3 regions of the Heyndrickxia sp. FW510-T9 genome follow, and region 1 is predicted to be linked to each of the others. Evidence: riboswitches for the same ligand, from Rfam matches in the RefSeq annotation. Region 1 holds a riboswitch; each other region holds the start of a gene.

Region 1 (11,129 bases):
ATGGAAAGAATCGGACGCGGCGAATGGGGAGCACATGATAAGCTTCCTTCTATTAGAACATTAGCAGCGGAATTCAATGTACATAGGCTAACAGTCTTTAAAGCTTATCAGCTGCTAAAACAAAACAAAAAAGTATATGTGAAGGATAAATCCGGATACTATGTGATGCCTGACAATATGCTTTTGATAGATTCACAACAGCAGAACCCGATTATTTCTGCTTGCGTTCAAGAAAGCAGCCTCTCTGAAATTCATCAGGTTCGGACTGATTTTCAGTTTTCCATAGCACTTCTTGATCCTAATCTGTTGCCTAATCATTACTTTTCCGAGTATATAAAGAAAGTATTTGATCTGTATCCTAAAGTGCTGGGAACTTATTCATCCATCCAAGGTGACCTGGAACTGCGACAAGCTCTTAGCCGTTATTTTACCGATCAGTTACATTTCTACCTAACTCCCGATGAATTATTGATCACATCCGGTTCCCAGCAAGCTATCGATTTGATCGCCAGAGTATTGATCAAACCAAGAGATACCGTTTTTTTGGAGAGACCAACTTACAGTCCTGCTATCGATATTTTTAGAAGACAAGGTGCCAATATTATCCCGATTGAGATCCATCCACACGGCTACCAATTGGATCATGTCGAGAGTCTCATGCAAAAGCATAAACCGCGCCTTTTCTATCTCAATCCTACTTTTCATAATCCAACCGGCTATACTGTACCGGCAGATCAGCGAAAGAGATTGGTAGAGATGGCTCAGAAATATCAATGTTTACTAGTAGAGGATGACCCTTACCCGGATATTTATTTTGAGGAAAAACCTGCGCTGCCGTTTTTTTCTTATGATACAGCGGACTGTGTTATTTATATTAGGAGCTTCAGCAAATACATTGCGCCCGGATTAAGTATCGCAGCTGTTGCATGCCGTCCATCCGTCATGAAATACTTATTAAAAACAAAATCCCTTTCGGACAGTGGGACGCCACTGCTAAACCAGAAAATCTTTTTGCATTATTTCTTTTCAGAACGTTTGCAGAAACATGTGGAAAAGCTGCGGATTGCTCTTGAAATTCGTAGGAACATTATGGAGGAGGAATTATCTGCTACAGGGTGGAAATGGGCAACTCCAATGGGAGGATTTAATTTATGGATTCAACTGCCGGAGTCCACTCCAATGGATAGACTTCTTGAAAAAAGCATCGAGCAATCAATTTCCTATGTCCCTGGTTCCATTTTCGATCCGCTTAAGGAATACCAATCATGGATCAGAATGAGCTATTCCTATCTAAACGAAACACAATTACGGGATGGCTTGCAGCGATTTGTCCGCATACACCATTCATTAACTTCTACATGAATATGAAAACCTTCCACCATTTAATAGGAGGAAGGTTTCCTTTTGAGAGAACTGATACTCGAACCTATCAAAATATCATTTCATATCATGAAGATTTCTTAACTTCTTCGTATCCTACCTTTTCAAACGCATTCCGCATCGGAACATTTTCAACATCTGTATCGGCAAAAACTCTCCAAACTCCGATATCTTGTAAAAGTCTCGTTGCTCTTAAAAGTAAATCGTTAATAAATCCTTTTCCACGGAATTCAGGAACCACACCAATATAATGAATCGTTCCTTCCATCAGTCCGTTCTTTTCACAGCCTTTAAATGTAACCGGCTGGATAAGTCCCACAATTTCTTCATTATAGTAGGCAAGTTCCCACCATGCTTTTTCAAATTGAAAATATCCTTCGTCTACGTTGAAAACGTCTTCTACGAGTTCACTATGACTCTCAGGTGTTGTGTGTTTTTTATCCTCTCGATCCAATGAATTTATTACTACTTTACTAATAATTTCTTTAAATGTATTTTCCAATTCAGGAGTCACTTTTTTAAAATGACAACGATCAGGTACGATTACCTTTTCCTTTGGTTCATTCCATACATAAGCAATTTTTTCATAATTTGATGACAAATTTCCAGTCCTCCTAAAGGCTGTTCTATTTTAGATTCCTAATCTAATAGTTCTCTATTAGTATGTAAAATCCTTTAAAACTCCTTTAAGTACAAGCTTCCAAAATTGTAGCTAATTTCAACTTTTGAAACGTTACCCGCCATATTTTCCAATCCATTATTTAATCACGATAGACAATTTATAATTAGCATGCTCGATTAATTCGTCTAAAAATTGATCCAGTACTTCATTCGACGGAAATTTACACTCTAGAAGATAACAGCCTTCCCCACTAATTTTGAAGTTGTTTACGATGTAATCTTGTTGTGTATTTATAAACGATAAAAATGGTTGATGATGAATGCTCTTTGTATAGATATGGAGAAATGCGTGGACAAAGTAGCCTATTTTTCTATCATTTAATTTAATCGTATAGCTTTCTATGACACCTTTTTCTTCTAATTTCAATACTCTTGTGGAAGTTGCTTGTCCCGTCAAATGGACTCTTTCACCTAATTCCTTCATCGAAATTCGGCTGTTCTTTGACAGCTCTTCCAATATTTTTTTATCTGTATTATCTAACATCGTAATCAATCCTTTCACATTTCAAGTGAAACCCCATAAACGCTTGATTTTATCTATGTAAAATTATTTTTCTCCATTTTATACTATCCATAGATCTTACAAAAGGGGGAAATATCTTATGAATATTAGACAAATAAGAAATGCAACGTTGGTAATACATTATGCAGACAAGAAGTTTTTAGTCGATCCGTTTTTAGCTGAAAAAGGAACAATGCCACCGTTTCCCAATACACCAAATCAGGTCCCTAACCCACTGGTAAGCTTGCCAACTTCTCTTGAGGAAATTACTCAGGTGGATGCTGTTATCGTCACGCATTTACACCCTGATCATTTTGACGAAGCTGCCAAAAAGGTTTTACCTAAAGATATAAAAATCTATGCTCAAAATGAAAAGGACGCAGAGGCAATTAAAAAAGAAGGTTTTCATAACGTTGAAGCGTTAACGAATGTTATTAGTATCGGAGGCATTACCTTAACTAGAACCGAGGGAAAACACGGCACTGGAGAAATAGGCAAATTGATGGGGGAAGTTTCTGGTGTTGTGTTTAAGCACCCGAATGAAAAGACGCTTTATATTGCAGGCGATACCATTTGGTGCAATGATGTTCAAGATGCCATCAAGATTCACAACCCGGAAATAATCGTTGTAAATGGAGGGGCTGCACAATTTCTCCAAGGCGATCCTATCATTATGACGAAAGAAGATATTTATGAAACCTATATGAATGCCAAACATTCGACTACTATCGTTTCCCATATGGAGACTGTCAATCACTGCTTATTAACTCGAAAAGAATTAAAAGCCTTCATTGATGAAAAAGAACTTGCCAATCATATTCTAGTACCAGATGACGGGCAATCTTATTCATTTTAATGGCAGTAAACCTGCTATATAACGATAAGTGGCAGTATGATAATAACTAAATTATTCCTTTAAAATAAAGCATCCGTTCGCTTAACTAGGGTATTTAGCGAACGGATTAACTTTTATAAATCCTTATTAGTATATATCTTAACGGATACTTGCATGGAGACAAAGCCGATAATAATGGAAGCAATAAAGGGAATCCATGCAAATATAGGCTGGGATAATTGTGATGTAACATCTATTCTTATGTTAGAGGCTTCCATTCTAAAATAGTTTTCATATCTAATCATCCTCTTTCGTTATTCCCACCAACTTTGCTGTTTTCCATGCCTCTAAAAAGTTGTTTTTCAACTATTTGTCTTTTCGTTTCCAGCATCATCTCTAAGTTTTCCGGAGCAACATACGAGCCTTTGCCAACCTTCGTTACAATAAAGCCTTCTTTTTCTAACTCTTCATACACCCTTTAAATTCTTGATATCCAAATAGAAAAATAATGAGGGGCTTTTAGTTGTTTGATTGATCAAATTATCTTTGTATCTGTACAATATCAAGGGAATTCTTTACATATAAGTAGACCATACGAAAAAGTATTAGGCTTTAAATCAAGATGCTTCATTCCTTCTGTCACAGTTATTAATCCAGTTTTCCAATCATCATATACTTGAATAAAGTCCTCATTAAGCCTGCTGAATTTTTAAAGCTAGTAACATTAATCAAGGAATTACAAAATAAAGTGAATTTGAACCGATGTGTGAACAGACCACTAGTTAAAGAAAACTCCTATGCAGTGGACCTTTTTGAACAGATAGAATTATGAAAAGATGAAAATAAAGTAGGGAATGTTTCTTTAAATAAAAGTTTATTTTTTGTAAATATGAAACGGTATTAATAACTAGGAGGAGCTTTTTTATGGTTAATTGGTTTCAATTAGACGAAGAGTATATAATGCCTACATATTGTCGTACGAAGGTTGCTATAGAAAGAGGAGAAGGTTGTAAACTGTATGATGTAAATGGGAAAGAATATTTAGATTTATTTTCTGGTGTTGGAGTAAATATATTAGGTTACAATCACCCAAACATCGTGCAAACCACCTTAAAACAAGTTGAAAAATGTTTGCATCTTCCTTTTCATTTTTTAAATCCAGTTGCCATTGAATATGCAAAGAAATTAGTGAGTTATACCTTAAAGAGCGGTAAAGTCTTTTATACAAACTCTGGTACTGAGGCTACAGAAACAACATTAAAGTTACTTAATAAATATAGAAATATAACAAATGAAGAACGTGATGGAATAGTTGTACTTAAAGGTAGTTTCCACGGGCGAACATTAGGTGCACTTCACTTTACGAGACAAGAAAAAATATATCAAAACTTCCCTAAAACTTCTATTCCGGTTTTTGAAGTGGAACGTGAAAATATAGAGAAATTAGAAGAAACAATCATTCATGAACAGCCAATTGCAATTATGCTCGAGCCCGTATTAGGAAGTGGTGGGATATATCCTTTATCAAGTAAATATTTAAAAGGAGTTCAACATTTATGTGAAAAATATAATGTACTTCTTATAGTTGATGAGGTACAAAGTGGTATGGGCAGAACAGGAAAGTTGTTTGCTTATCAGCATTTTCATATTACACCTGATATTATTCAATTTGGTAAAGGGGCAGGAGGAGGGATACCGCTAGGCGGAATAATAGTAGGTTCTCAGTTATGTAATACTTTTTCACCTGGGGATCACGGAACAACGTTCGCTCACTCATCAATTGGAACGGCTTTAGGGTTAACTGTATTAAAAACATTAATTGACGATGGATTAATGAAAAAAGCTTATGAAACCTCCTTATATTTAAATAACAAACTTCAAGAAATTCAGAAAGAAAATTCTTATTTAATTCAAGAAGTACGTCACTCTGGTATGATGTTTGGCATTAGTATGAATGATACGAATGTAAATGTAGAAGAACTGCAGTTATCATTAATGGATAAAGGAATGTTGGTTGATGTGACACAAAGAAATATTATTAGGTTACTTCCGCCATTTATTATTACGAAAGAAGAGATTGATGAATTTATAAAACAGTTTATTTACTGTCTTACTTGTTCAGCAGCTTTAGTAAGTTGTTAATGCTATTTTTTCATCATTCTCACCGCTAATGTATTAATTAGAAAATAAGCATTCTCTAGCTAAGATAAGTAAAATATATATTCAAGCATCGTATGCTATTTCGAAGGAACGCAAAAGTCCAATTTCTTAATTTCAATGTTGAGAAATTGGACTTTTTATATTTAATTATAATGCAAAATTTCGCTTAAAATAGGTGCAAATTAACTCCAAAAGGGACAAAGAAAACATATCGAGGTATTTATAATTTCTTAAAAGTAACAGCTATTTTTTGAATGAGCTACATTTTTTATCGAAGGAATGCAGCTAATGACTGTTGAAAGTAAATAACTCTATTGAAATGAACACTTTAAAAAGTTAGGATCTTTTCTTTTTTTCACTGACTACTTTTGTCAGGGTTGACGTTTTAAAATGAAAGGGACAATTAATTAAGGAGGCGACCAACAATGGTCATGACATTGGAGAAATTTCGCGAAATTTTGGATGGGAATCGTCTTTTAACCATTCGAACAATTGAGGTATTCCCTGAAGACAAGTTATTCACCTTTGCACCCGTAGAACCACTTCGTCCTTTCTCAAAAATGATTTTAGAGATACTAGATATTGAAAGAGCATACGTACGCGGTATCGCTATCGGTGAATGGGAATATAGCCATTCTTTTGCTGATGTTTCTACCAAAGAGGAACTTTTAGACAGTTGTCGTGAAATAAAGGAGGATGTGCAAAAATGGTGGCCAAAAATCACCGAGGAACGGTTGCACACCGTAGAAAAAGATCCCTTTTTTGGTGGCGAAATGAGTCATTTCGAACGTCTACATTATACATTGGAAAATGAAATCCACCATCGTGGCCAAGGTTTTATTTACTTACGGTTACTTGGGATTGAACCGCCAGCGTTTTGGGAGCGTCAATAAAGAGGGATAACATTTAAAGGTTATCCCTAGGGTTGAATTTTTTAATTTGGGCTAACAAGAAAAAAGCCGATATCTTAATTTACAAGATATCGGTTTTTATATAGTAAATATTCCTAGATTTTTAAATTAATTGTGTAATTGATAGTTTCCAAAATAATAGTACCTTATATTTGATCCAAGATGCGAAACAAATTTTTATACTTTGAAAGTGTATCTTTGTCCACCTTTGTACCTGAATCAAAAAAGGAAATGTCACCTGTTCCGTTGCCCAGTAAATTTCTTTCCTTTAATATTCTCTCTAAGTTTTTTGCTGTTCCAATACTTCCGGAAATCATTTCAACTTCTTTATCAAACAGCTTCTTCACGGAGTTAGTGAAATATGGAAAATGGGTGCATCCTAAAACAACTGTTCCATACTGCTTTAAGTCAAGTGAGGATAGCTCTCTTTGTAAATATGGCAACACTTTTTCTTCCCTAAATTCAAATTCCTCCGCAAATTCTACAAGACCTGGAAGTGGTATACTATCCACGATATCATGATGATCGATGCTTTGTACGAGATGATGATATTTTTCTTCTTTAAGTGTTAATCTAGTTGCTAACACTAACACTTTCTTCTGTTTTTCTTCACATTTCTGCACTGCTGGTTTTACCGCTGGCTCAATGCCCAAAATAGGGATATCATATTTTTCACGAAGGTCTTGTACAGCGATGCTTGTAGCTGTATTACAGGCAATGACTACCGCCTTAACACCTTGATTTGCGATAAACTCCACTGCGTCAAAAATATATTGTTTTACCTCTTCCTTCGGCTTTTCACCATATGGTATGTGTGTCGTATCTGCATAAAAGAGGTAATCTTCCTTTGGCAAAACCTTTAATGCCTGATGAAGTACGGTCATTCCACCAATACCAGAATCAAAAAATCCAATTCTCATTACTTCCACTCTTCTCTTTTTATTCTTTCTAGCTCTATACATTGCGAGGAGTCTGAAAAAAATTTAGTTAAACTCATTAGGTGAGGCTCTATTCTTACTATGTTGCTTTTGTAGACGAAAACCTTTGTAAAATTTTTCGCCATTACTTCCCCTTCTAAAAAAGTATTGTACAATTATTTTTAATTCATTTACAATATTTTTTCATCTCAAACTAAGCTAAGAAAATTAATTGGTATTATCGGAGACTTTAATAAAAACTTAATCAATCATACAGCCATCAATAAAGCAATTGGTATCAGTAGACAAGAATTATACCTGAATTAGATTATGTTATCCTGTTTTCGGTTATCACTAAATTGCTGGCATAAAAAATGGAAATAAACAATAAATATAAGTTGACAAATAGGAATTATAGGATTTATGCTAATAACAATAAAAAAATTAATATGTCATGGAAACTTATCCAGAGAGGTGGAGGGACTGGCCCGATGAAACCTCAGCAGCAGATTCCAATGGAATCCTGTGCTAATTCCTGCAAGCTTAGGCTTGGTAGATAAGTTGAGGTACTTAAACATTTGATCAATCCTCTTCTTATCTTTTATTTAATTAAAAAAAGGAGTGGGTTTTTTTATGGGTAAATTACTTAGAGAAGCTGTTGAAACAAGAAGGAACGAATTGATTAGTAAGCTAATTGAGCTTGATCAATATAAAAAAGAAGGTAAGCATTTATTTGAGTTAACCTTATCGGATTTGGAATATGAATATTATAAAATTCAATCAAAGAACCATCCGCACAGTGGGATAGACTCCATCAAGTGGAGAAATTTTTAGGAAACAGAGGGACGGTTCTTGCGTTTCAAGAAAAGCAAGAACCGTCCCCTTGTTTTCTTTTTTTAATAAATATCATAAGTTTAGACAAAAGAGGCAAACTGTACTTGTGATAGAAAGGAGCTGAAATGCATGACAAAGAAATTTAATAAAGGCAGCGGCAATCAAAATTCCCCTTCCTTACATGGGCAATCATCTGTCAGCGGGGATAATAGTAAAGGGAATAAAAGAAATAAGGATAAGCGAGATAAGACAGATGGGGTATAAGTAAGAGAAACCGGTCCCACGGGATCGGTTTCTCTAAGTTTCATCAGGCAAAAATTATTTGGAAGAAATTGCAGCCAATATATGATGTAATTCCTCAAGATTTTGGATTTCATACGTTGGCACGATGTCCGTATTGTTTTCTTTTCGATCTGGATTGATCCAGCATGTATCGAGCCCGTAAAGATTGCCGCCTTTTATATCTGCACTTAGTGAATCTCCAATAATTAATCCCTGTTCTGGAGATAAATTTGGGATGCGCGCAAACACATAATCGAAAAATTCTTTCATCGGCTTTTGGTAACCTGTTTCTTCTGAGACAAATATCTGCTTAAATAACGGAAACAAGCCTGACGCACGAAGGCGCTTATCCTGAGTGGCAGAATCCCCATTGGTCACTATATATAAGTCATAACGATCCTTCAGTTCTGTAATTAATTCCAGTGCACCGCTGATAAGCTGATGGCCTTCTTGCAGGTAGCCACGGTATTTATTTTCCAATAAAACACCATCTACCTCTTTTCCGTATTCCTTGAAAAATGCAGCAAACCTAGTGTTAACCACATCATCACGGCTACGTTTCCCCTCTTCGAATTCTCGCCAAAGTTCTTGATTAATAATTTTATATTGTTGCACCATTTGAGGAGTCAGTTCAATTTGCTCATCTTCAAAAAGCTGTCGTAATGCTCCACTCTCAGCAGCACGAAAATCCAAGAGAGTATCATCTATATCAAAAAACAATGCTTTATATGTTTTCATGGTTATCGTCCCTTTCATAGAAGTCTACTTTACTAGTTTAAAAGTTTTTCCCTGCCTTGAAAACCAATTTCTCCTTCCCCAACAAGAATTAATTTCCATTGTCGTACTTGTGGCAGCTACCTTTAGAATATATAATAAATTTGGAATTATCATTATTTCCAAGGAGGATTTACGTGGGATTATTATTTTATTGATTTTAAAAGCTGCTTCAGGACAAAAAATTTTATCCTAAAGAGGTGCTTTTAAATGAAATGGGTTAAAGATTTTTATGATAAACAATTTATTTGGTGAACTACACAATACGATTTTGATTTGAATCACTTAGAAGAAGACCTAGTTGATAAAATAGAGCGTTTTAGCGATCAGCCTATCACTAAAATCCTTGAATTAGGTGGTGGCAATGGACGTTTTGCCGTTACTGCTGCAAAACGTGGATATGAAGTTACTGTTATCGAACTCGCCCCTTCGTGTGTAGAAAATATTTATAAACTTGCTGAAAAGCATAATATAGGAAGAAATCTGTGCATCATTCAAGGTGATTTCTATCAAGTAGATATAGAGGAACAATTTGATGTTGTTTGCTATTGGGATGGATTTGGGGTCGGAGAAGATACTGACCAACAAATATTGTTAAAGCGCATTTCCGAGTGGCTGCAACCAAATGGTGTGGCACTGATTGATATTTATACCCCCTGGTACTGGGCTAAGGTCTCCGGTCAAGAAATGGAGTTTGGAAATATTGCTAGGCGATATGAATTCGATGCAAATAGATGCAGGATGTTAGATACTTGGTGGCTGAAGGATCATGAGGAAAATCAGATAACACAATCGTTAAGATGCTATTCACCTTCTGATTTGAGTCTATTATTGAAGAATACCGATTTACATTTAGTGCACTGTGAACCAGGCGGAGCAATGGACTATGAAAATTGGCAATACACCGAACAAGTAGCCTTAGACAAAGCGATGACTTTTATGGCAAAGTTGCAAAAAACAAGATAATAAACGATAAAAGCAGTGTATTAAATGCACTGCTTTTATCGTTGGAGTGAAAACGGTATGAAATTTTTGCCGTTTGGTTCCATATTTATTCTGAACATATTAATGCTGCACTGTTTGGACCGAAATTGTTGCTGAACGGACCGAAATAAGTAAGGAACAGACCGAAACAGCCATTGAACAGACCGAAATTAAGGGTAAATAGCCCGAATTAGGTCTTTAGACCCACAAAAAGCCTGGTAGAATCACCAAGCTGGATCTTCATTATGAATAAAGCTTGTCACAATAAAGAAGACTTGGATTAAGAAAGTTCCAAGTCTTCCGTTTTAAACTATTTAATATCAGGAATTTCACACTTTCCATCCGCACAGTACGGATCACCCGATTCATTCTTATCATCATTTAATATAGTAATGGAGCCTTCTTCATCACTTGCTTTTTGTAACGCGTTTAAAAATACCCCAATTGGCTGTGCTCCTGAAACAGCATACTTTCGATTGATTACAAAGAATGGAACTCCTTGGATACCAAGCATCCCGGCTTCTTGTTCATCGGCACGAACCTCTTTTGAAAATTCCTCACTATTTAGCATTTCACGCGCTTTCTCTGCATCTAATCCAACTTCAGCTGCCAACGCTATCAATGTTTCGTGTTCTCCAATATGTTTGGACTCGGTAAAATAAGCTTTAAATAGACGTTCTGTCATTTCGGTCATTTTGCCGTGATGTGCAGCAAAATGAGTTAAGCGATGAGCATCGAACGTGTTTGTTGGTTTCATGGTATCGAAATGATATGTTAAACCAACTTCTGCTGCTTTCTGGGCAACATTTGCATTCGCTGCCTTCGCTTGCTCTAGGCTCATTCCATATTTTGTTGCAAGCAAATGATGC
Region 2 (11,129 bases), on a different contig from region 1:
CTTAGTTCACAAGGTCAGATTTAGTCAAACAATTCCTTGTTAAATACAATAATCTGTTAGAAAGGTTTGTTTTTTAAAACCTTTTTCTTTTAATTAATTAGTCAAAGTTAGTCAACGTCAAATTCGTTGCATTTCTTTTCTTTAAGGAGGAATGATGTGAATGCTATGTCAAAAATGTAATCAAAACGAATCCAATATTCAATTACATGTAAATGTTAATGGAAACGGGCAAGATATATATTTATGCTCAACTTGTTATCAACAAGAAAAAGCGAAAATTGGTAATTCCCTTGGAGGCGCGCCTATGATGAATGGATTTAACGGCTTCGGTTCTCTAGAGGACCTTTTTAAAGGCATGTCCATACCTGAAAATCAATCAAATTCCACTGTGAAAACGCAGCATCAAAATGGCGGGGGCGGTTTCTTAGACCAGTATGGTCGTAATTTAACAAATATGGCGAATGCAGGACTAATTGACCCAGTCATTGGCCGTGATAAAGAGATTAAACGTGTCGTCGAGATTTTAAATCGGAGAAATAAAAACAATCCTGTATTAATTGGGGAGCCTGGTGTCGGTAAAACAGCTATTGCCGAAGGGCTTGCATTAAAAATTACAGAAAATGATGTACCTGCAAAATTAAAAAATAAAGAGGTATATTTATTAGATGTTGCTTCATTAGTAGCTAATACAGGAATACGCGGACAATTTGAACAAAGAATGAAACAGCTTATAGCAGAGCTTCAAAGAAGAAAAAATATATTATTATTTATCGATGAGGTTCATTTACTTGTCGGTGCAGGTTCTGCGGAAGGATCCATGGATGCAGGTAACATCTTAAAGCCGGCTCTTGCACGTGGTGAGCTGCAAGTTATTGGCGCAACTACTTTAAAAGAATATCGACAAATTGAAAAGGATGCAGCATTAGAAAGAAGATTTCAGCCTGTTCAAGTAAATGAGCCTACTTTAGAAGAAACAATGCAAATATTAAATGGTTTAAAAGCTAAATATGAACAATATCATCAAGTTACGTTTACAGATGAAGCCATTAATGCCTGCGTCGATTTATCACATCGCTATATTCAAGACCGTCACTTACCTGACAAGGCGATTGATTTAATGGATGAAGCCGGTGCCAAATTAAACTTATCCATTGATGTTATGAATAAAGAAGAAATTCATGCTCGATTAAATGAAATTCATCATGAAAAACAAGTAGCACTTGAAAACGAGAAGTATGAAGTAGCTGCAAAATTACGTGATGAGGAAGCAAAATTAGAAAAACAAATTACTACTAATGTTGAAGTTGAAAACCCAGTTGTAGAAGCAGTCCATATACAAGAAATTATTGAAAAGAAGACTGGCATTCCTGTAGGGAAACTTCAAGCTAATGAACAAGCAAAAATGAAAAATCTTGAAGAACATTTAGCTGGTAAGGTAATTGGTCAAGAAGAAGCCGTTTGTAAGGTTGCAAAAGCAATTCGCCGCAGCCGGGCCGGACTTAAAGCTAAAAATCGTCCAATCGGTTCCTTTTTATTCGTTGGTCCGACAGGTGTTGGTAAAACAGAGTTAACGAAAACACTTGCGGAAGAACTATTTGGCACAAAGGATGCCATGATTCGACTCGATATGAGTGAATACATGGAAAAACACAGTGTTTCTAAATTAATCGGTTCGCCACCTGGATATGTTGGTCATGAAGAAGCTGGACAATTAACAGAAAAAGTACGCCATAACCCATACAGCATTATTTTATTAGATGAGGTTGAAAAGGCACACCCTGATGTTCAGCATATGTTCTTGCAAATCTTAGAGGATGGTCGTTTAACAGACAGCCAAGGCAGAACAGTAAGCTTTAAAGATACTGTGATCATAATGACAAGTAATGCAGGTGCTGGCGTGAAGCCTATCCACGTTGGATTTGGAAATAATGAAGCAATGAAAGAAGCAAGTATTCTTGAATCATTAGGAAGCTTCTTCAAACCAGAGTTCCTAAACCGTTTCGACGGTATTATCGAATTTAAAGCATTAGAAAACGAACATTTATTAAAAATCGTAGATATCATGCTTGCTGAGTTGCAAGTAACATTGAAGGAGCAACAATTATCTCTTGAAGTTATGCACGAGGTGAAAGAAAAAATTGCGATTATGGGCTATCATCCTGCTTTCGGTGCTAGACCATTACGCAGAGTTATTCAAGAACAGCTTGAAGACAGCATTACTGATTATATTCTTGATCATCCAGAACAAAAATCATTAATCGCTAAGATGAATGAAGATAAAATTACAGTTGTTGCAAACTAAATACTAAGTTCAGAATACACAAATAGGTTCCAACCATATAAATAGTGGTTGGAACCTATTATTTTTTATATAATCTATGGTATCTCTGGTTAAACTGCACGAATTTTTGCTCGAATCGACCGAAAACGGTAATGAACGGCACGAAAGTCCCCTCGAACGGACCGAAATCAACGATGAACGGACCGTTTTAGGTATTTAGCACTATATTTTCAAATAAAAACCACCCACGAATGGGCGGTTTTTATTTTTTTATAGTTTTTTATCATCCACTTGATCAAGCCAGCTTTGAATCGTGTCAACCACTGATTCTACACAGCCGTCATCAAATGGTGAAATAAGATTTGCTTCTGCAACAAGGCCAGTGAAAGATTTGCTTCCCCCTTGTTGACATAAATGAAGATAGTCTTTCCATGCTTCCTCGTGATTTTCTTGTGACTTTTTCCAGAATTGGAATGCACAAATTTGTGCCAAAGTATAGTCGATATAATAGAATGGCGAATTATAAATATGACCTTGTCTTTGCCAGAATCCACCTCGATTTAAATAATCGTTATCATCATAATCACGGTGCGGCAAATATTTTTCTTCAATATTTTTCCAAGCTGTTTTTCTTTCAGCAGGTGTAGCATTTGGATTTTCGTACACAAAATGCTGGAATTCATCTACTGCAACACCATATGGCAAGAATTGAAGTGCTCCACCTAAATGGGAGAATTTATACTTCTCTGTATCCTCTTTAAAGAATAGCTCCATCCATGGCCATGTAAAGAACTCCATACTCATGGAATGAATTTCACATGCTTCATATGTTGGCCAATTGTATTCTGGAATCTCGTAATGACGACTTGAGTAAACCTGGAATGCATGGCCAGCCTCATGAGTTAATACATCGATGTCTCCAGATGTACCGTTAAAGTTTGAGAAAATATATGGAGATTGATAATTTTCAATGTAAGTACAGTACCCTCCGCCTGCTTTGCCTTTTTTCGCTACTAAATCCATTAAATTCTTTTCATTCATAAATGTAAAGAATTCATCTGTTTCCGGAGATAGCTCTGCATACATTTTCTTGCCGTTATCAATAATCCATTCTGGTGATCCTTTTGGAGTAGCATTTCCAGAAGTATATTCAAAGCCTTCATCATAAAATTTCAATGCATCTACACCAATTCGTTCCTGTTGACGTTTTCTAAGCTTCGTTGTTAACGGTACAATATAATCCTTCACTTGATCACGGAATTTAGCTACCATTTCTGCATTATAATCCGTACGTGCCATACGGTAATATCCAAGTTCGACGAAATTTTTATATCCGAGTGTCTTTGCGATTTCATCTCTTACTTTTACTAATTGATCATAAATAGAATCAAATTCTTCCTCATGCTCAGCGTAGAATCCAAATCTAGCCTCATTTGCTTTTTTACGCATATCACGGTCTTTTGATTCCGTAAATGGTTGCATCTGTGCCAGTGTTCTTTCTTCCCCTTCAAACATGATTTTCGCTGATGCTACAAGCTTCGTATACTCAGAAGAAAGCTTGTTTTCCTTTTGCAAAAGCGGAATGATATCAGGAGAAAATGTTTTTAACTGTGCCTCTGCTAATGCAAAAAGCTGAGTTCCCCATTTTTCTTCTAGCTCTGTACGGAATTTAGAGGAAACGAGTGCTTGATAATATTTTGAAATAAACCCTTCTACAATAGGAGCAATTTCATCCATATAATCATTTTCAGCTTTGTAGAATTCGTCATTTGTATCTACAGTATGACGAATGGAGCAAAGATTAAACATTGTTCCCAATTCGTTGCGAATTTGATTAATACGATTCATCGCTTCACTTTGCTCTGCGCTGCTTGCAGCATTTTCAAACTTTTCAATCTCAGATTGAAATGCAGCTTCTACCTCTTCCATGTTTGGTCTTTCATATTTATAATCTTCGAATTTCATATGTATAAACACTCCTTGATAATAGAATACTCTCATAATATTCGCTATCCTTGTACAAAAGTCCTCTATTATTGAAAAAAACTATTATCTTAATTTGGTTATTTTCAAATATAAAAAGCATCTCATAATGAGACGCCACCGCTAAACTAAGTTTCGCGTATTATATCCAATCTTTTTTAATAGCTTGATGGCCATCTCTTTTTCTTCTGAGTCCAAGACAGACATCATTTTCTCAATTCTACTCTGATGTTCTGGAAAAATGGATGCGATTAATTCCTTCCCCTTTTCTGTTATATGTGCGAATGTTACACGCCGATCATCCGGACAGGACACTCGCATTATTAACCCTCGTTTTTCTAATTTGTCGACTACATAAGTAATACTCCCACTTGCAAGAAGAATCTTCTCACCAATTTGTTGCAGCGGCTGTTCTCCTTTATGAAATAGTAATTCTAATACTGCAAATTCTGTTGGATGGAGCCCACATTCCTGTATAAATTGATTAGAATATTCATTTAACGCACGAAAAGCTCGTGATAAAACAATAAATAATTTTAAATCTTGTTGTTCGTCTTTTTCCATATCATCAATTCCTTTATATCACAACATAAAATTATTGATATTATAAAGATTTTAGAAATAAATGTCAATTTTTTTCTTGTCAAGTAAACTAGTATTTTCAAGTAAAAGTACTAGTATGTGGAAGTTATCATAATTCTTCCAATAATAATGAAAGGTTACCCTCATATGGGATAACCTTTGTTAATAGTTTTGGAATAGATGGTTGTATTGAAGTTATTACATGTGAGGTTATATTCCTTAGGATTTCATTACCGTTGGAGGTTTTTCGTAAGTTGTTTAAACATAAACCATCATTATTTGTCTATGATTTTTCACCTTAATACATTCTTTTTACTTGACTACGATTAATAGATTGACCTGTTTTGCAATATATGATGAACGACATTTCTCTCACAATAACTTTTGCTTGTATATCATTTCCTACTTGAAATAAATAATGATATTCATTTAGAAGTACATCTAATTGTTGACTGCAAGCTATCGTTTTTTTGTCCGTTAATCCATAACATTGTCCAAGGTCAATCATTTCTTCCCGTTTCTGTTGAATCTGAAATAAAAAACTATCTTCTGTTACCGTATCACTATACACAATTACTGTCTCCTTCAACTGCAATATTATTCTATTACCGAAATATTAATTCCCTTGAGAATTATCGCAGGTATTGACGAAAAAGTAAATAGATTCGCAATAATAGACAAAGGTTCTAAAAAACATTGAAATTTCTACATTGTTCACATATATATTCGACAAAAATAGCTATTTTCGTCTTTTTCAACTCTATCAGCAAATACTATCATTACGAGGGATTAGATGTTTTTTAGAATCTTTTAGAAGAAATGGCATATAAGCTCATTTATTAAAAAGAAAAAAATGCCTTCATGATAAAAAGAACCAAGAATAAAATTACTCTTGGTAGTTGTTTGTATAATAATTTATGCTTCTATTTCATCTTTCTCGTAAATAGGAACCCATCCCGCTTCTGTAACAAATATTCTTACTGCAACCACTTTGCGGTCTTCAGATAATGTAAAGTAATGACGAACATTTTCTGGGACAGAGATTAAATCGCCAGGATTTAGATGTACTTCAAAGAAATTATCATCAGATCCTTGAATAATAAAAACACCATGGCCGCTTACAATAAACCGCACCTCATCATCTGTATGATGATGCTCTTGTTGGAAATTTTGTAATAATTGTTCTAAATTTGGTGTATGCTTTGCCAAAGAAATAATGTCATGAGCTTGATATCCTCTTCTTGCGGAAATATCAGCAATCTCTTCTTTAAATACAGCTAGTATTTCTTGTTTTTCTTCCTCGGAAAGAATGAATTTTTCTTGAAGATGTTCAGGCAGCTTTGTAATATTCCAGCTTTCATAAATTACGTCTTGATCTTGCAAGTATTTCACTACTTCCTCTTGGTTATCAATCACTCTGTTAGTACCTTGTATCTTAATCGTTGTCATAATTTAGTTCCTCCTATTTTACTATTTTCTAATTGCAGAATGGTAAGATGATATTGAAATAAAAATTCAGCAGCCTCTAGCAACTTCTTAGCTTCAAATCCATTTTTACCCCATACAGTAATACCATGATTTTGAATTAAAACTGCCCCTTTATCTTCGTGTACATATTGAGAAAACTCCCTAGCTAATTCAGGAATATCGGAGTGATTTCGAATAATAGGAATTTTCAAAACAGATTTTTCATCCCATAAATCAAATGCTTTTATTAGCTCTTGACCTTTGAACACCACCTCTTTCTCTGAAGAATACAACTCTGAAATAACATTATTGGCTACTGTATGTACATGCAGACTGCACCCAGCACCTGTTCTTTGATAAATTTCACAATGAAGCAATGTTTCAGCAGAAGGTTTTAAATCTGTTGCCTGTACTGATTCTCCATATTGATTCACTAATAAGAAATCTTCAGTAGTTCTTTTTCTTTTATCCTTCCCGCTTGCCGTTACTAGAAACTGGACTGGATTCTCCTGAACCTTAATAGCGAGATTTCCACTAGTACCCATGAACCAATCCCTTGCTGCTAATTCATCCTTTATATCAGCCAGTTCATTCCATCTTTCATCTTGGATGGTCATACCCTCACCTCCAATTCTTTTTCTAAAATATCTATACAATCGTTGAAGGTTTGGAATGGATAATAATGAAGTCCAAATTCTTTACATTTATCCGCGAGAAAATCCCTTGCCAAAATAATATCAGCGACTTTAGCAGCTTCTAAGTCTGTTATCGAGTCACCTATTACAATTTTTAATTGTTCCTCATTAGTAAGCTTTCGAATGATAGAAGTTTTACAGCATCCGCATCCATTGGAACAATACTCGTCACATGGATTTGGCCACTGAATTTGTATCTTATCACTGCTGAAATCGCCATGATTGCAATAAACATCTTGAAATGGTCCGAATGACTCTAGCATTGGATATACAAAGAAGTCAATTCCACCGCTTACAATATAAAAAGGAATTTGTTTTGAATCTGCATAATGCACAAAATCTTGAAAGCCATCCCTAATCGTTGCATTTTCTCTAACAAATTGAATAATTTTCTCCTTATTTGCAGAGGGCAATAAGGAAAACATTTTGCCAACACCCTCTTGAATCGTGATCGTTTGAGAAAGTACTTGGTCCTTAATTTGCTCCCAGCCAATAGGAGCAAAATGCTTCATAATGGAAATGATATTATCTGAATTTGTTATTGTCCCGTCGAAATCGCAAAAAATTACCGGCTGCTTCACTTCGCTGCCCCCCATAATGCAAGTGCTGTCTTTAACTCAGGAAATTGGGATGCTGCATCGTCTAACGGCTGATTTTGCATGACTGCATGGATAGCCTGCCTAAATGCTTTTGCACCGCCAATAGCACCCTTAGGATGTCCGTGAACTCCTCCACCTGCATTAATAACACTATCTATACCAAAATCTTTATAAAGAAGCGGCACCAGGCCAGGATGAATCCCTGCGGAAGGAACAGGGAAAGCTGGTTTTACAAAGCTTTCTTCTGTTAAAGCTTTACCTATCCCCAGTGCAGCGTTTTTTTCCAATGCTACACTTCCATATGGAGATGGAAAAAGCGAGAAATCCGCCCCAGCTAAACGGAGCAATTTACCTAATAGCAAGGAATGGGAAACACCGTATTCTTTTGATTGTGTTATCGCCCCACTAAAGGATGGATGTGCCATTAACGGCAAACTAATCTCATCATCTTCTCGTAATTCCTGTAAAACATCTAAGCCATAGGTGAAAACATTAAATAATAATACATCTGCACCTAATTCTTTGGCTCTTCTCGCTTTCTTAGTTAGCTCAAAAGTTCTGCCAGTTAAGTTAACTGCATATAGGGTTCGATGTCCCGTTTCTTGAAACACAGTATCCAAAACTCTTCGTCCCATTTCGATCCGCTTTTCAAAAGGTGCGGTTTCGTTATCAAATAAAATCTCATCATCTTTAACTAAATCAACACCACCAAGTGCTTGTAAGCGAAGCTGACTAGCTAAAAATGGGATATCCCTGCCGATTACACCTTTAAAAATACTCATAAGCAGTGGACGTTCAAATATATTAAGCTTTTCACGAATGCCTTGTATTCCAAAACGCGGGCCCGGAAAATACTTTGCAATATCACCTTCAAACTCTAAATCTACTAATCTTACTTTCCCATCTAACGAGAGTTTTCCAAAAACCGTCGTCAAAATAGCTGGTATATCCGCACTAAAGTTTGCCGATGGATATGCGATTTTTATGATAGCTTTCGCTTCTTTTTCAGAAACCGTGTTAACCTCTTCCACAGATATGACTCTGCCTTTGTGCTTTATTAACTGTTCCTGTTCAAGGATCGGCAAATTTGTCCATGATCCAATGGTTAATCCTAATGCAATATCTTCCGCCTTTTTATCAAAAGTGTTCGGTTCTCCGTATATGGAGTAGTATGCGATTACTTCACTCAAGTTATTTTCCCTCCACATTAAAAATTGAAAAAACCTCTTCAAAAGAAGAGGTTTTACAGGAAAACTTCTTCTTATCTCTCAGCCTATAGCTGCAAGAATTAGCACCGTGTCTAAAACTATTAGATCGGTTGCCGGGCTTCAAAGGGCTTGTCCCTCCACCTGCTCTTGATAAGAATCAATTTATTTTTTGTTTTATATTGATGAATTACTTTTCACTTCAAATTATTATGAATTATGCCACCACTTTTTGGCCTTGTCAATTAAAAAATATTTAATTTTTCTATACGATTTACTGCTTCTATCAATCTTGATTCGGTCGTTAAAAGACCTACTCTTACGTAACCTTCCCCATATTCTCCAAAACCGATACCAGGTGCAACTGCAACATGGGCCTTCTCCAATAACAAATCCGAAAATTCAATCGAAGAATATCCTTCAGGAACCTTTAACCATGCAAAAAAAGATCCCTTTGGTGCTTTAACGTCCCATCCAATGTTTTGCAGCCTATCAATAAAAGCATTTCTCCGGCTCTCATACATCGTAGTTAATTTATCGACGCATTCTTGTGATTCTAATAACGCAGTAGCAGCAGCTTCTTGAATTGCTCCAAATAAGCTGACATACAAATGATCTTGCAATAAATTGATTGCTTCGATCACACTAGCGTTTCCTACAGCAAAGCCTACTCGCCAACCTGCCATATTATACGTTTTGGATAATGTATAAATTTCTATTCCCGTATTTTTTGCTCCTTCGGCTTGCAAGAAGCTCACAGGCTTTTTACCATCAAATCCTATTGCACCATAAGCAAAATCGTGAACCACACAAATATTATGCTCTTCCGCAAATTGAACAGTTTCATCAAAGAAAGACAAATCAGCACATACACCTGTTGGGTTATTTGGATAGTTTAAAAACATCAATTTTCCCGAATCAGCTACTTCTTTTGGAATCGAATTAAATTTTGGCAAGAAATGATTTTCCGCAAGCAAAGGCATATTATACATGGCGGCTTGAGCTAACGCTACCCCAGACATATAATCTGGATAACCAGGGTCCGGTACAAGAACAGTATCACCGGGATTCAGCAAGCATTGGGAAATCTCTACAAGACCTGCTTTTCCGCCAAATAAAACTGCCACTTCAGTTTCCGCATCAATTGTTACCCCGTATTCACGTTTGTAGAATGTTGCTACCGCTTCTTTTAAATAACTATATCCTCTAAAAGGGGAATATTTATGATTATTAGGATTTGAAGCTGCCTCCTGTAATCGCTGAACAATAAGGTCCGGTGTAGGCTGATCCGGATTTCCCTGCCCAAGATTTATCACATCATGCCCCTTCGCTTTCTCCTTCTCCACCTTTGAAACTAAGGAGGCAAAAAATTGCTTTGGTAAGTGGGTCAGAATATCGGATGTCGGAAACGTTTTCATAGAATCACCCTTTTAATATATATTTATCAAGTTTTGAACAGTAATTGTATTGAATATTTAATTGCTTTTAAATTTTTCTTTCAAAATCTAATTACAAATGTTATAACGAAAACAAGACGATGTAAAGGAATTTTTCGAGGAGTGGTATTGATGAAGTGGAAGATTGCCTGCATTCAAATGGATATTGAGTATGGCTGCCCAGATAAAAATTACACAACAGTTAGAAAATGGATTCAAAAAGCTGCAGAGGAAAAATGTGATATTGCCGTACTGCCCGAACTATGGACTACTGGATATGATTTAACTCGATTATCCGAAATTGGCGATGAAAATGCAGCAGAATCTTTGAGTTTTCTGCAAAATGCAGCGAAGGAATATAAAATACACCTAATTGGAGGATCCGTTGCGAAAAAAACAGACGATGGAATCTTCAATACGATGCTAATTGTGGATCGTAATGGACAATTGGTTAAAGAATACGATAAGCTGCATCTTTTTAAATTGATGGATGAGCACCTGTATCTTCAAGGTGGGAAAGGAGACGGATTATTCGAACTGGAAAATGAAACATTTGGCACAGTTATTTGCTACGATATTCGTTTTCCGGAGTGGATTCGCAAGCATGCGTTAAATGGAGCAAAGGCGATCTTCGTTTCAGCCGAATGGCCAAATCCTAGGTTACATCACTGGAAAAGCTTATTGATAGCTAGAGCTATTGAAAATCAATGCTACGTTATTGCCTGCAATCGTGTTGGCAGTGACCCTAAGAACCATTTTTTTGGACATTCGCTTATTATCGATCCATGGGGGGAAATCATTTCAGAAGGAACAGAAAACGAAGATCTAGTCATGGGAGAAATTGATATAGAAACCGTTTCAAAAGTCCGGAACACAATCCC
Region 3 (11,129 bases), on a different contig from region 1:
TCCAATGTTCACAAAGACGGTACACTAGCGACAGGTGCAATTGCACTTAGTGAGGTACAGGCGTATACGTATCGAGCTTATAAGCAATGGTCAGAAATATATGCATCACTAGGAAATACTTCACTTAGCAACGATTTTGCAAACAAAGCAAAAGATCTGCAGTCCAAATTCATTAAAGAATTTTGGATGGAAGACGAACATGCAGTTGCACTTGCCCTAGATGGTGAGAAGAACAAAGTTGCTAGTGTTTCTTCAAATGCTGGACAAGTTTTATGGGGAGGTATTCTTCCTAAAGAATATGCAGATAAATTAATTAATCGCTTATTGCAAGATGATATGTTCAATGGATATGGCATTCGCACATTGTCAGCTAAGGAGGTTGGATATAACCCACTTAGTTATCACAATGGGTCTATTTGGGCGCACGATAATTCGCTCATTCTTTCCGGAATGCAGCTATATGGCAGAAAAGACGCAGTTGGCACGTTAACAGGTGGTTTATTAAAGACAGCTTCCCACTTTCCTTTAATGCGTTTACCTGAATTGTTTACAGGGTATGGTGAAAATGAAACAGCTAAGCCGATTCCATATCCGGTTTCTTGTTCTCCACAAGCTTGGGCGGCAGGAACTCCAATATTGGCGCTGCAGGCAATTTTAGGCTTGGTTCCAGACGCGACTAAAGAGATTATTACCATCAATCCGACTTTGCCAGCTGGTATGGATGAACTAAAAATTGAAAATCTTCGTGTTGCAGATGGAACTTTGAGCATTGTTGTGCAAAGAGCGCATGATGGCGAAACGACTTTTAGCATTTTGAATAATACTACTGGATTTAAGGTGCAATTTGCTTTGTAAAAAAAAGATTCAGTATCCATCTACTCTCTCCTAGTTGGAGAGAGTAGTTATAGAATACTAGTAAAATAAAGTTAAAAATATCATCTTGACTATGCAAGAGTGTTGGGTGTATATTGAAAAATGTAAGCGGTTTATGAAAATGTTTCAAACCAATTTACATTTAATAAAAGGGGGAAAAATAATGAAAAGTAGAATACTAGGAGTTGCTTCAGCAGTTGTTATGAGTATTGGTTTAGTAGCAGGTTGTAGTTCAAACGACAGCAGCAGTAGTTCTGATGGCGGAAAGGTAACAATAAAGTTAGGCATGTGGGCATCTAGCCCTGCTGAAAAGAAGCTAGTAGATCAACAAATCGCTGCCTTCGAAAAAGCAAACCCAAATATTAAAGTAAAAGAACAAGTAATTACAGGAAACTATTTGCAAGTATTACAACCAATGTTAGCTTCTAAAACAGCCCCAGATATTTTCTATGTGGATGCTTCTTATGCACCTACACTTGAAGATTCAGGTGTTTTAGCACCATTAGATGACTATATTAGCAAGGAAAAAGTAGATACAAGTGATTTCGCTCCGGCAGCTTTGGAAGCGTTTAAATGGAAAGGCAAAACTTATGGATTGCCAAAAGACTATAACACAATGGCACTTGAATATAATAAAGACCTATTTGCTAAGGCAGGGATTGACTCTCCGCCAACAACATGGGAAGAATTTTTAAAGGATGCTGAAATCTTTAAGTCTAAAGGTATAGCACCACTTTCAATGCCAATCGATGTGGCACGCTATTATCCACTTATCAAAGAATTTGGCGGCAGCTACTATGATAGCTCTTCCAATAAAGTAACATTGGATGATGCTACAAATGAAGCGGGATTAAAATTCTTTATCGATAATATTAAGAATAAAAATATTGTTACACCGAAAGATTTAGGCGGCGACTGGGCAGGTGCTCCATTCTCTCAAGGTAAAGTAGCAATGGCTCTTGAAGGAGCATGGGTTCTTCCGTTCATGAAGGATTCTGCACCAGATCTAAAATTCGGTATTTCTGATTTCCCAACAGCTAATGGCAATAGCTCTAATATGACATTTACTGTTAGCTATTCTATGGCAAACTCAACGAAACATCCGAAAGAAGCAGCAAAATTATTGTTCTTTATGACTGGTAAAGAAGCAGAAAAGATGACAGCAGAATCCGGACTAGCAATTCCATCTCGTCAAAGTCAAGAAAGTGCATTTTTGGATAAAAATCCAGATTACAAAGCATTTGTAAATGGTGTTAAATCTGCTAGTCCTTACCAATTTGGTACTTATGGACAAAATTTTGTGGATGCAATCAACAAAGCTACAGAAGAAGGTGCTTTGAAAGGACTTGCTCCATCAAAAGTTTTAAAACAAGCACAGCAAACAGTTGAAAGTCAACAACAATAATTGAAAACGTCTGTTTTCGTATCAATTATTGTTTTTCGCAAATCGATATAAATACTAATGAAGAGTAACTTCGTGGCATCTTTTCTTATAATTTTTGTGCATATTAACCTAGACAGGTTGTTACTTGGAGTTTTTGTATACAAGAGCAGCAAAGTTTAAGAAAAGAGCCTTGAAAATAGACAAATGCAAACCTTCGGGGTTTGCATTTGTTTCACTCATTTCTGTTAGGAAGTGACATTAAATGAAAAAAACAAGAAATCGATTATTAATGAAAAATAAATTTGATCAAGCCATGAATGGCTATTTATTTCTTTTTCCTGCACTAGTGGCATTAATTGTCTTTTTGATCGGACCAATTTTTTATGCCTTTTATATAAGCTTTTTCCGTTTTTCTTTCTTAGATCCTCAAAACGCAAAATTTATTGGATTATCTAACTACATCCACTTGTTTCAAGATAAGGAATTTTTGCGAGCTCTTTGGAATACTTCCCTATATACTCTTGGCGTTGTTCCAATTCAGACAGCGATTGCGCTTTTCTTAGCGCTAATTGTAAACAATATCCGCGGCAAAACATTTTTCCGGATTGCTTACTACTTACCGACTGTAACTTCAACTGTAGCAGTCAGTGTTATGTTCATATTTATGTTTTCACCTGATGGTCTTTTAAATAAATTTTTAGCGAACTTTGGAATTCATGGGCCGAACTATTTCAACAGTCCAACTTTTGCACTTCCAGCAATCATGATGATGGCAATATGGTCAAGTGTAGGTCAATTTATGATTATTTATTTAGCTGGACTCCAAGATATTCCGGAAGAAGTTTATGAAGCTGCAGAAATGGACGGTGCTCGTGGCTGGAAACTTCTATGGCACGTAACTATCCCGCTTTTAAAAAGAACAACCTTTTTAAATGTTGTTATGTCCATGATTGGAACCTTCCAAGTATTTGATCAAGCATATGTCATCTCTGGAGGGAATGGCGGGCCATTAAATTCGACCCTCACAGTCGTATTAGATATTTTTAACAAAGGGTTTAAAACGATGCAGATGGGATATGCTTCGGCAATGGCATTTGTATTGTTTGCAATCATCCTGATATTCACTCTAATCCAAAACTTCTTCTTAGGCCGAGAAGATAAGTAAGGGGGAAGGAAATTGAAGAGAAATCGTACTGCCCTCTACGTGGTAGCCATATTTTATTCATTATTAACACTAGTTCCATTTTTATGGTCCGTTTATACATCCTTAAAACCAACGGATGAAGTGTTTCATTTTTGGACGCCATTTAGCAAGCTGAATTTTCAAAGCTACACTTATATTTTGCATAACTTCCCATTTGGAAGATGGCTGTTTAACAGTTTATTCGTTGCCATTATCGTTACCATTGGGAACCTGATTGTGAATACACTTGCCGGTTATGCCTTCGCAAGATTTAAATTTCCTTTACGTGGAGTATTGTTTTATATCTTCCTAGCAATCATGATGATTCCGGGACAGGTGTTGCTCGTACCAATTTATATGCTGTTAGCAAATCTTGGATGGATAGATACCTATAAGGGATTAACGATACCTTTCTTAATGAGTCCGTTCATGATCTTCTTAGCAAGACAATTTTTCCTTGGAGTTCCGAAAGAACTAGAGGAAGCAGCAGAAATGGATGGCTTAGGAAAATGGGGAATCTTCTTTAAAATATTCTTACCACTTTCCCGACCATTGCTAGCAACGCAAATTATATTCACCTTTCAAGCGAACTGGAATTCCTTTATATGGCCTGTGTTATTGTCAACAGGTGATGACATGTACACCTTGCCAGTTGGGTTAAATTCATTCTATGGGCAATATAGTGCGTATTGGAATAGTGTCCTTGCTGGAGTTATCATGTTAACCTTACCGATGATCATTATCTTCCTTATCTTTCAAAAGCAATTTGTTAAGGGGATATCGACAAGCGGGATTAAATAAATAGAAAAGCGGAAGCGCCTTGTTCATCGGCGTACGGATGAGTGAAATTTGAAGTGTAATTTCACCTTCGTAGACTTCGACTGATATAAAGGAAACACGGCGAGGAACAAGTCGATGTTGACTTATCGTAGGGAGAAGACGTAGAAATCCGCTAGCCGATAGGCGCTGCAGCTAGACAGATGTTAAACTTGTTAAATGATTTATACGATGAAATATTATACTTTCATTTGAAAATAGAATTCAAGGAACCTGTTTACGGAAACTGCAGGAATTCTTGGGTTCTTTTTTTATAGCAATATAGTATATCGCATAATCCGTATGAGGTATTTTTTATAAAGATTAACGATAAACTAGAAGGATTAGGTTTTTAAAAATGACTCTATTATTAAACTTTGTTCATTTTTTTTGATTCGTTAATAGAGCATTAATATTGGCTAAAAGCACATTGAAATTCACGAAATAGGTGTGATCTTTCACTTAAATAAGGAAGTTTTGTCGTTGAAACTTAGGGAATAACGATAAAATGTACGAAAACAGCCTAAAAAATTGAAACATTGATTGTCACAATCCTTCATTAATGGAAGTTTTCAACCCTTATATGGTATGATACAGATTAATATGGATTGTAAGTGGGATTGGATAAAAGGAGAACAGAATGACAATTACGACGGTCTTATTTGCATTTTTTTTCTTATTAAATTTTGTTTTAGCCGGGGTCGTTATCTTTTTAGAGAGGCGACATATTGGAGCGACTTGGGCTTGGATGCTCGTCCTCTTATTTTTGCCTATCGTAGGCTTTATTATTTACTTAATATTGGGACAAAACCTCAGTAGAAGAAGAATCTTCTATTGGAAGGATCAAGAGAAAATTGGAATCAAAGAAATTACGCATCAACAAATTGATTTGTTACGTCACAATTCTTTTCCGTTTCACGATGAGCGTACCGTTCAGTATAAAGATTTAGTGTATATGCTGCTCGTGAATGACGGCGCAGTCATGTCCCATGACAATGATGTGGAAATTTTCATCGATGGGAAAGATAAGTTCCATTCTTTATTCAAGGATATTGAGCAGGCAAAAGATCATATCCATCTTCTTTATTACATTATTCGAAATGATAATCTTGGTAAACAGCTTCTTGAATTATTAATCCTTAAAGCAAAAGAAGGAGTTAAGGTCCGTTTTGTTTATGATGACATGGGATCTCGGGAATTACCGAAGAAATTTTTCAGAGAATTAGTCAGTGCTGGTGGTGAGGTTGCGGCTTTCTTTGCTGCAAAAATTCCCCATGTTAACTTGCGCGTAAATTTTCGAAATCACAGGAAACTTGCTATTATTGACGGGGAGATAGGCTATATCGGCGGTTTTAATATCGGAGATGAGTATCTTGGCTTAGATGATAAATTTGGATACTGGCGGGACACGCATTTGAAAATTATTGGTAAGGCCGTTTATGCCATGCAAACACGCTTTATTCTTGATTGGAACCAAGCATCAGCGAAGGAAATTCGCTATGAAAAAAGATATTTCCCAGAAATTCAATCCACCGGGGATACCGATGTGCAAATCGTATCTAGTGGTCCTGATTCGGAATGGGAACAAATTAAGAATGGCTATATAAAAATGATCAATTCAGCTAAAAAATATATATATATGCAAACCCCCTATTTTATTCCTGACGATAGTTTGCTTAATGCTTTGAAAATCGCGGCACTCTCTGGGGTCGATGTGCGCTTAATGATCCCGAATAAACCTGATCATATGTTTGTGTATTGGGCAACTTATTCAAATGTTGGCGAGCTTTTGAAAACAAATGCGAAAGTATATATTTATGAAAATGGTTTTATTCATGCCAAAATGCTCGTCGTCGACGGGAAAATCGCAACGGTTGGTACAGCAAATATCGATAACCGCAGCTTCCGCTTAAACTTCGAGGTAAATGCCTTTCTATATAGCCAATATATTGCGAAAAAGCTCGAAGCCATTTACAAAGAAGATATGCTAAAATCTCGGGAGCTAACCATCGAAGATTACCGAACACGTCCGAAGTCTATCCGCTTCAAGGAATCTATTTCACGACTATTATCGCCTATATTGTAGATACTGCCGAGATGTTGTTAACATCTCGGTTTTAAATATGCAAAGGTCGGCCGATCTACTTTCACTGCACTGTTATTCGCCCCTCATAAAGGCTTGTAGAAATTTGAGGAGCTAATTTCACTTGTTCAAGCAGTTCGACCACCATTTGGAACAGTACTATATTCTGGGTGCCCATGCACTCAAAATAAAAATCCTTTGACATCAAAACTTTCCAGTCGTACAATCTGATTTAATCAAATAGGCTACTTTCTTATAGATTGTGTTTCTCGTAAATGTTTATTTATTCTAATATAGACTGAGCTTCGGGGCATCTTTTCTTAAAAGGACTAACCATTCTTAAGTCGAATAAAGAAGGAAAAAGATTTTCATTTTACAATAAAAATAAAGTTTAAGAAAAGAGCCATAAATACAATATGCGGGGTGTGGAAATTGGACGTTTCATTTGATACAAAAGCAGTACATAGCTCATTGAAAAACACGAATGCCATACGTAGTAAAACGACACCAATCTATCAAACGACAGCTTTTACGTTTTCGAGTTTGGAAGAGTTAGAAGGTTTCTATCAGGGGGAATCTCCTTACCTTTATAGTCGAACAGGAAATCCGAATACCGATGAATTGGGGCAGGCTGTTGCGGCATTGGAAGGTGCACCAGCAGGAGTTGCGGCCTCATCAGGTTTGTCTGCTATTTTAGCAGGAATTTTATCGATAGCAAAAGCAGGAGATCATATAGTAGCAGCGGAGGACCTATATGGTGGAACCTATCATCTATTAAAAGAAGAGCTTAAACAATTCGGTATTGAAACGACATTTGTTCCATTCGAGGATTCTGAACAAGTGAAAAATGCCATTCAAAAAAATACAACCCTGCTTTATTCGGAAACGGTAACCAATCCATTTTTACGTATAGAGGATATTGGAAAATTAGTTGAAATAGCAAAAGAAAATGCCATTACTACGATGGTCGATAATACTTTCGCGAGCCCTTATTTGAAGCAGCCATATCTAGAAGGAATTGACCTGGTTGTCCATAGTGCGACAAAGTATTTAGGCGGTCATAGTGATGTAACAGCAGGGGTTTTGGTGGGAGAAACAGAGCTTGTGAAAAAAGCGCGCGAAAAAGTTGTCAATCTTGGGGCTAACTTAAGCCCATTTGAGGCGTGGTTAACATGTCGTGGCATGAAAACATTAGCACTGCGCATGGAACGACAAGCTGCAAATGCAAAACAATTAGCGATTTCCCTTAGAACAAACCCGTCAGTAAAAAAAGTTTACTACCCTGAGTTTGTATCTGAAAAAGGAAATGGAGCAATTGTCACGATTGAATTAGCGGAGAAATGCGATATTAATCGATTTTTTTCATCCCTTGGCTGGGTAAAAATCGTTCCAACTTTAGCAGGTGTTGAAACGACTGTTTCCTATCCACTTGGCACATCCCATCGGGCATTGCCATCTGAGCTCCAACATAAAATTGGCATTACTAAACAAGTAGTTCGCATCTCTATTGGGATTGAGGATGCGCAAGATATTATTGGTCAATTTGAAAAAGCAATCGAATTATCACTTTAATAATTTTTCAAAAAACTATTGACTTATGATTTCCGACTCTTCTATAATGCACATTAAGAGCAATTTAAAATTTTATGAAAACTAAATGAATACTCTTATCGAGAGCGGCGGAGGGACTAGGCCCTTTGATGCCCGGCAACCATCAAACACCCATGTTTGATAAGGTGCTAATTCCTACAGATCGAAGTGATCTGAAAGATAAGGGGAGGAATCTGTATATGAACCCTCTTCTTATGAAGAGGGTTTTTTAATTTCCTCTTTGTAAACCCCACCCTTGTCTTGAAAATTTCTCGATTAACAAAGACTGTTTTCGTAAAGATTGTTGTTTTTCGTAAATGGCTATCAATCCTAATACGGACTCAGTTCAGGAGCATCTATTCTTAAAAGGTCTATTCACTAATAACCTAATTAACGATGCTTACAGGTTTTTCAGCTTTAAAAGCAACAAAGTATAAGAAAAAAGCCTTTAAAACAAAAAAATGGAGGAATGTAAAGATGACAGAACAAAAACAACTTCGCCCAGAAACATTATTACTTCACGGAGGTCAACAAGCGGATCCTACAACAGGATCTCGCACAGTTCCCGTATATAAAACGACATCCTATGTTTTTAAAGATACTGATTACGCACAAGGCTTATTTGCGTTAGAACAAGAAGGTTATATCTATTCCCGAATTGGAAATCCAACAGTAGATGTTTTTGAAAAACGTGTTGCCTTGCTTGAAGGAGGAACTGCGGCAGTTGCCCTAGCATCAGGATCCGCAGCAATAGCATTCTCCATACTAAATCTTGCGGGTACAGGGGATGAGATCGTAGCTGCAGGAAATCTTTACGGAGGTACTTACAATCTATTTGCAGTAACGCTTCCAAAGTACGGAATTAATGTTAAATTCGTTGATGCCGATGATCCGGAAAACTTTCGAAAAGCAATTACACCAAACACAAAAGCATTGTTCGCCGAAATTATCGGAAATCCAAGCTTGCACGTATTAGATGTAGAGGCAGTTGCAAAGGTTGCCCATGAAAATGGTATTCCTTTGATTGTCGATAATACGTTTGGCACTCCTTACTTAACTAACCCTATCAAATGGGGAGCAGATATCGTTGTTCACTCAGCAACAAAATGGATTGGTGGTCACGGCACAGCAATTGGGGGAGTGGTTGTAGATGGCGGAAAATTTGACTGGAACAGTGATAAATTCCCAGGCTTCAAGGAACCGGATGTAAGCTACCATGGTCTGCGTTATGGAGTGGACGTACCACAGGCCGCTTTTGCTACGAAGCTTCGTGTTCAATTGCTTCGTGATTTTGGTCCAGCATTAAGTCCAGATAGTGCATTCTTATTTTTGCAAGGACTTGAAACATTGCATTTACGAGTACCAAAACATAATGAAAATGCCCTTGAAGTTGCACAGTTTTTACAAAATCACCCTGCAGTCGAGTGGGTAAGCTATACAGGCTTAGAGAGCCATCCTTCCCATGAATTAGCAAAAAAGTATTTCAAAGATGGATTTGGTTCCATTGTGAATTTTGGCATAAAAGGCGGAAGAGAAGCAGGGCGTAAGGTGATCGATAATATTCAGCTTTGGTCACATGTAGCGAATGTCGGGGATGCGAAATCACTAATTATCCACCCAGCATCCACTACTCATCAACAATTAAGCGCAGAAGATTTAAAACAAACAGGTGTAACAGAAGAGCTAATTCGTCTATCTGTTGGTTTGGAAGCAGTAGAAGATATTATTGCTGATCTTGAGCAAGCCATAGAAAAAGCAACAGCTGTTTCGGTATTATGACAAACATTCAAACAACAAGTATCGGCAAAATGGAATTAGAAAATGGTGGAATGCTAGATATTGAGCTAGCTTATGAACGACAAGGCCCTGAGAATGCTCCAGTTATCCTTGTATGCCATGCATTAACCGGAAATCAATTTTCGATTGGAACGAACGAGGAGCTTGGCTGGTGGAGTGGGCTCATTGGCAGTGGGAAGAATATTGATACCGATCATTGGCAAGTGATTACTTTTAATGTTTTAGGTGGCTGTGATGGCTCGACTGGTCCTTTATCTGGTCAGCCAGAATATCGCTCATCCTTTCCCACTATTACGATCCGGGATATGGTTCACGCCCAGCGTAAAGCTTTAAACCAACTAGGTATTCGAGAGCTAAAAGCTGTAATTGGTGGATCTTTAGGTGGCATGCAGGTATTAGAGTGGGGAGTTTTGTATCCAGATGATATGGAACAGCTTTTTGTGCTTGCATCGACCCCAGCATTGAGTGATTACGGAATTGCCTTTAACCGCATCGGGATTGCAGCAATCGAAGGGGATGCGAATTTTAAAAATGGGTATTATCAATTTTCTCATGAAGTAAAAGGCTTTGAAGTTGCAAGAATGGCAGGAATGGTAACGTATCGTAGTCCAACGTTATTTTCGCAGCGATTCGGGCGGGAAAGACATTCTTCAGATTTATATAGTGTGGAATCTTATTTGCACTATCAAGGGGAAAAATTAGCAAAACGCTTTGATGTGAATAGCTATCTAGTTTTGCTTAAAGCCATGAATTCACATGATATAGGCAGAGGCAGAGGAGGCTGGGGGCAAGCAGCCTCTTGTATCAAAGCCTATGTAACGGGAATTGGATTTGAGCATGATCTTATTTATCCAAGTGAAGAGATTCAAGCCTTTATTCAAGCAGTACCAAATGGCAACTTTTTTAAGATCCAGACTGATTTTGGCCATGATGGTTTTTTAGTAGAATTCGAGAACTGGGGCCATTTAATACAGCATCAATTAGAAAAAAAACTAACCGGTGTAAGTAGTACAAATTAATGATAGCGTGATGTGCACCTATTCATAGTGTTGTATATGCCGAAAAGGAAAGGTGATGAAATGGCGATTATAAAAGCAGCCCTGTTAGGATATGGTACAGTTGGTCAAGGTGTGTATACAGCTATAAAAACCCATGGGCAGCAGCTGAAAAATCTATTAGGCGCAGAAGTAGAGATTGCAGGAGTACTGATAAAGGATCCCCATAAAAAACGAGATATTGATCCTGGAATTTTAGTCACTACAGAATTTGAAGATATTTTAAACATCCCAGGTTTACAAGTAATCTTTGAAGCAATAGTTGGTGAGGAGCCCTGCTTTACTTATTTAAACCGAGCAATTGTAAAAGGAATACAGGTGATAACGGCGAATAAAGTGATGTTTGCT

The links. A riboswitch is a leader RNA that binds a small molecule or an ion and turns the genes downstream of it on or off. The one in region 1 is predicted to bind S-adenosylmethionine.
Region 2: another riboswitch for S-adenosylmethionine. It lies ahead of AC3WJF_RS16850 (2,3-diketo-5-methylthiopentyl-1-phosphate enolase); the one in region 1 lies ahead of AC3WJF_RS20800 (Fur-regulated basic protein FbpA).
Region 3: another riboswitch for S-adenosylmethionine. It lies ahead of AC3WJF_RS14075 (O-acetylhomoserine aminocarboxypropyltransferase/cysteine synthase family protein); the one in region 1 lies ahead of AC3WJF_RS20800 (Fur-regulated basic protein FbpA).

Annotation. Positions count from the first base shown of each region.
Region 1 is NZ_JBYSWK010000064.1:10,818-21,946, forward strand. It holds gene AC3WJF_RS20755 (aminotransferase-like domain-containing protein) at 1-1,362, shown strand, start outside; gene AC3WJF_RS20760 (GNAT family N-acetyltransferase) at 1,448-1,981, opposite strand; gene AC3WJF_RS20765 (Lrp/AsnC family transcriptional regulator) at 2,138-2,545, opposite strand; gene AC3WJF_RS20770 (MBL fold metallo-hydrolase) at 2,664-3,419, shown strand; gene AC3WJF_RS20775 (hypothetical protein) at 3,533-3,703, opposite strand; gene AC3WJF_RS20780 (GntR family transcriptional regulator) at 3,700-3,873, opposite strand; gene AC3WJF_RS20785 (aspartate aminotransferase family protein) at 4,323-5,540, shown strand; gene AC3WJF_RS20790 (DinB family protein) at 5,984-6,451, shown strand; gene murI (glutamate racemase) at 6,616-7,389, opposite strand; SAM riboswitch class I at 7,846-7,949, shown strand; gene AC3WJF_RS20800 (Fur-regulated basic protein FbpA) at 8,020-8,220, shown strand; gene AC3WJF_RS20805 (hypothetical protein) at 8,350-8,484, shown strand; gene AC3WJF_RS20810 (YjjG family noncanonical pyrimidine nucleotidase) at 8,539-9,240, opposite strand; gene AC3WJF_RS20815 (class I SAM-dependent methyltransferase) at 9,553-10,242, shown strand; gene AC3WJF_RS20820 (DsbA family oxidoreductase) at 10,571-11,129, opposite strand, start outside.
Region 2 is NZ_JBYSWK010000038.1:8,773-19,901, forward strand. It holds gene AC3WJF_RS16815 (ATP-dependent Clp protease ATP-binding subunit) at 161-2,302, shown strand; gene AC3WJF_RS16820 (M3 family oligoendopeptidase) at 2,552-4,246, opposite strand; gene AC3WJF_RS16825 (MarR family winged helix-turn-helix transcriptional regulator) at 4,388-4,828, opposite strand; gene AC3WJF_RS16830 (Spo0E family sporulation regulatory protein-aspartic acid phosphatase) at 5,145-5,417, opposite strand; gene AC3WJF_RS16835 (cupin domain-containing protein) at 5,762-6,295, opposite strand; gene AC3WJF_RS16840 (methylthioribulose 1-phosphate dehydratase) at 6,292-6,930, opposite strand; gene AC3WJF_RS16845 (2-hydroxy-3-keto-5-methylthiopentenyl-1-phosphate phosphatase) at 6,927-7,589, opposite strand; gene AC3WJF_RS16850 (2,3-diketo-5-methylthiopentyl-1-phosphate enolase) at 7,586-8,797, opposite strand; SAM riboswitch class I at 8,866-8,972, opposite strand; gene AC3WJF_RS16855 (pyridoxal phosphate-dependent aminotransferase) at 9,058-10,230, opposite strand; gene AC3WJF_RS16860 (carbon-nitrogen family hydrolase) at 10,381-11,129, shown strand, end outside.
Region 3 is NZ_JBYSWK010000026.1:47,820-58,948, forward strand. It holds gene AC3WJF_RS14045 (amylo-alpha-1,6-glucosidase) at 1-855, shown strand, start outside; gene AC3WJF_RS14050 (ABC transporter substrate-binding protein) at 1,037-2,278, shown strand; gene AC3WJF_RS14055 (carbohydrate ABC transporter permease) at 2,520-3,422, shown strand; gene AC3WJF_RS14060 (carbohydrate ABC transporter permease) at 3,435-4,241, shown strand; gene cls (cardiolipin synthase) at 4,897-6,342, shown strand; gene AC3WJF_RS14070 (trans-sulfuration enzyme family protein) at 6,772-7,911, shown strand; SAM riboswitch class I at 8,004-8,116, shown strand; gene AC3WJF_RS14075 (O-acetylhomoserine aminocarboxypropyltransferase/cysteine synthase family protein) at 8,407-9,708, shown strand; gene metX (homoserine O-acetyltransferase MetX) at 9,705-10,745, shown strand; gene AC3WJF_RS14085 (homoserine dehydrogenase) at 10,806-11,129, shown strand, end outside.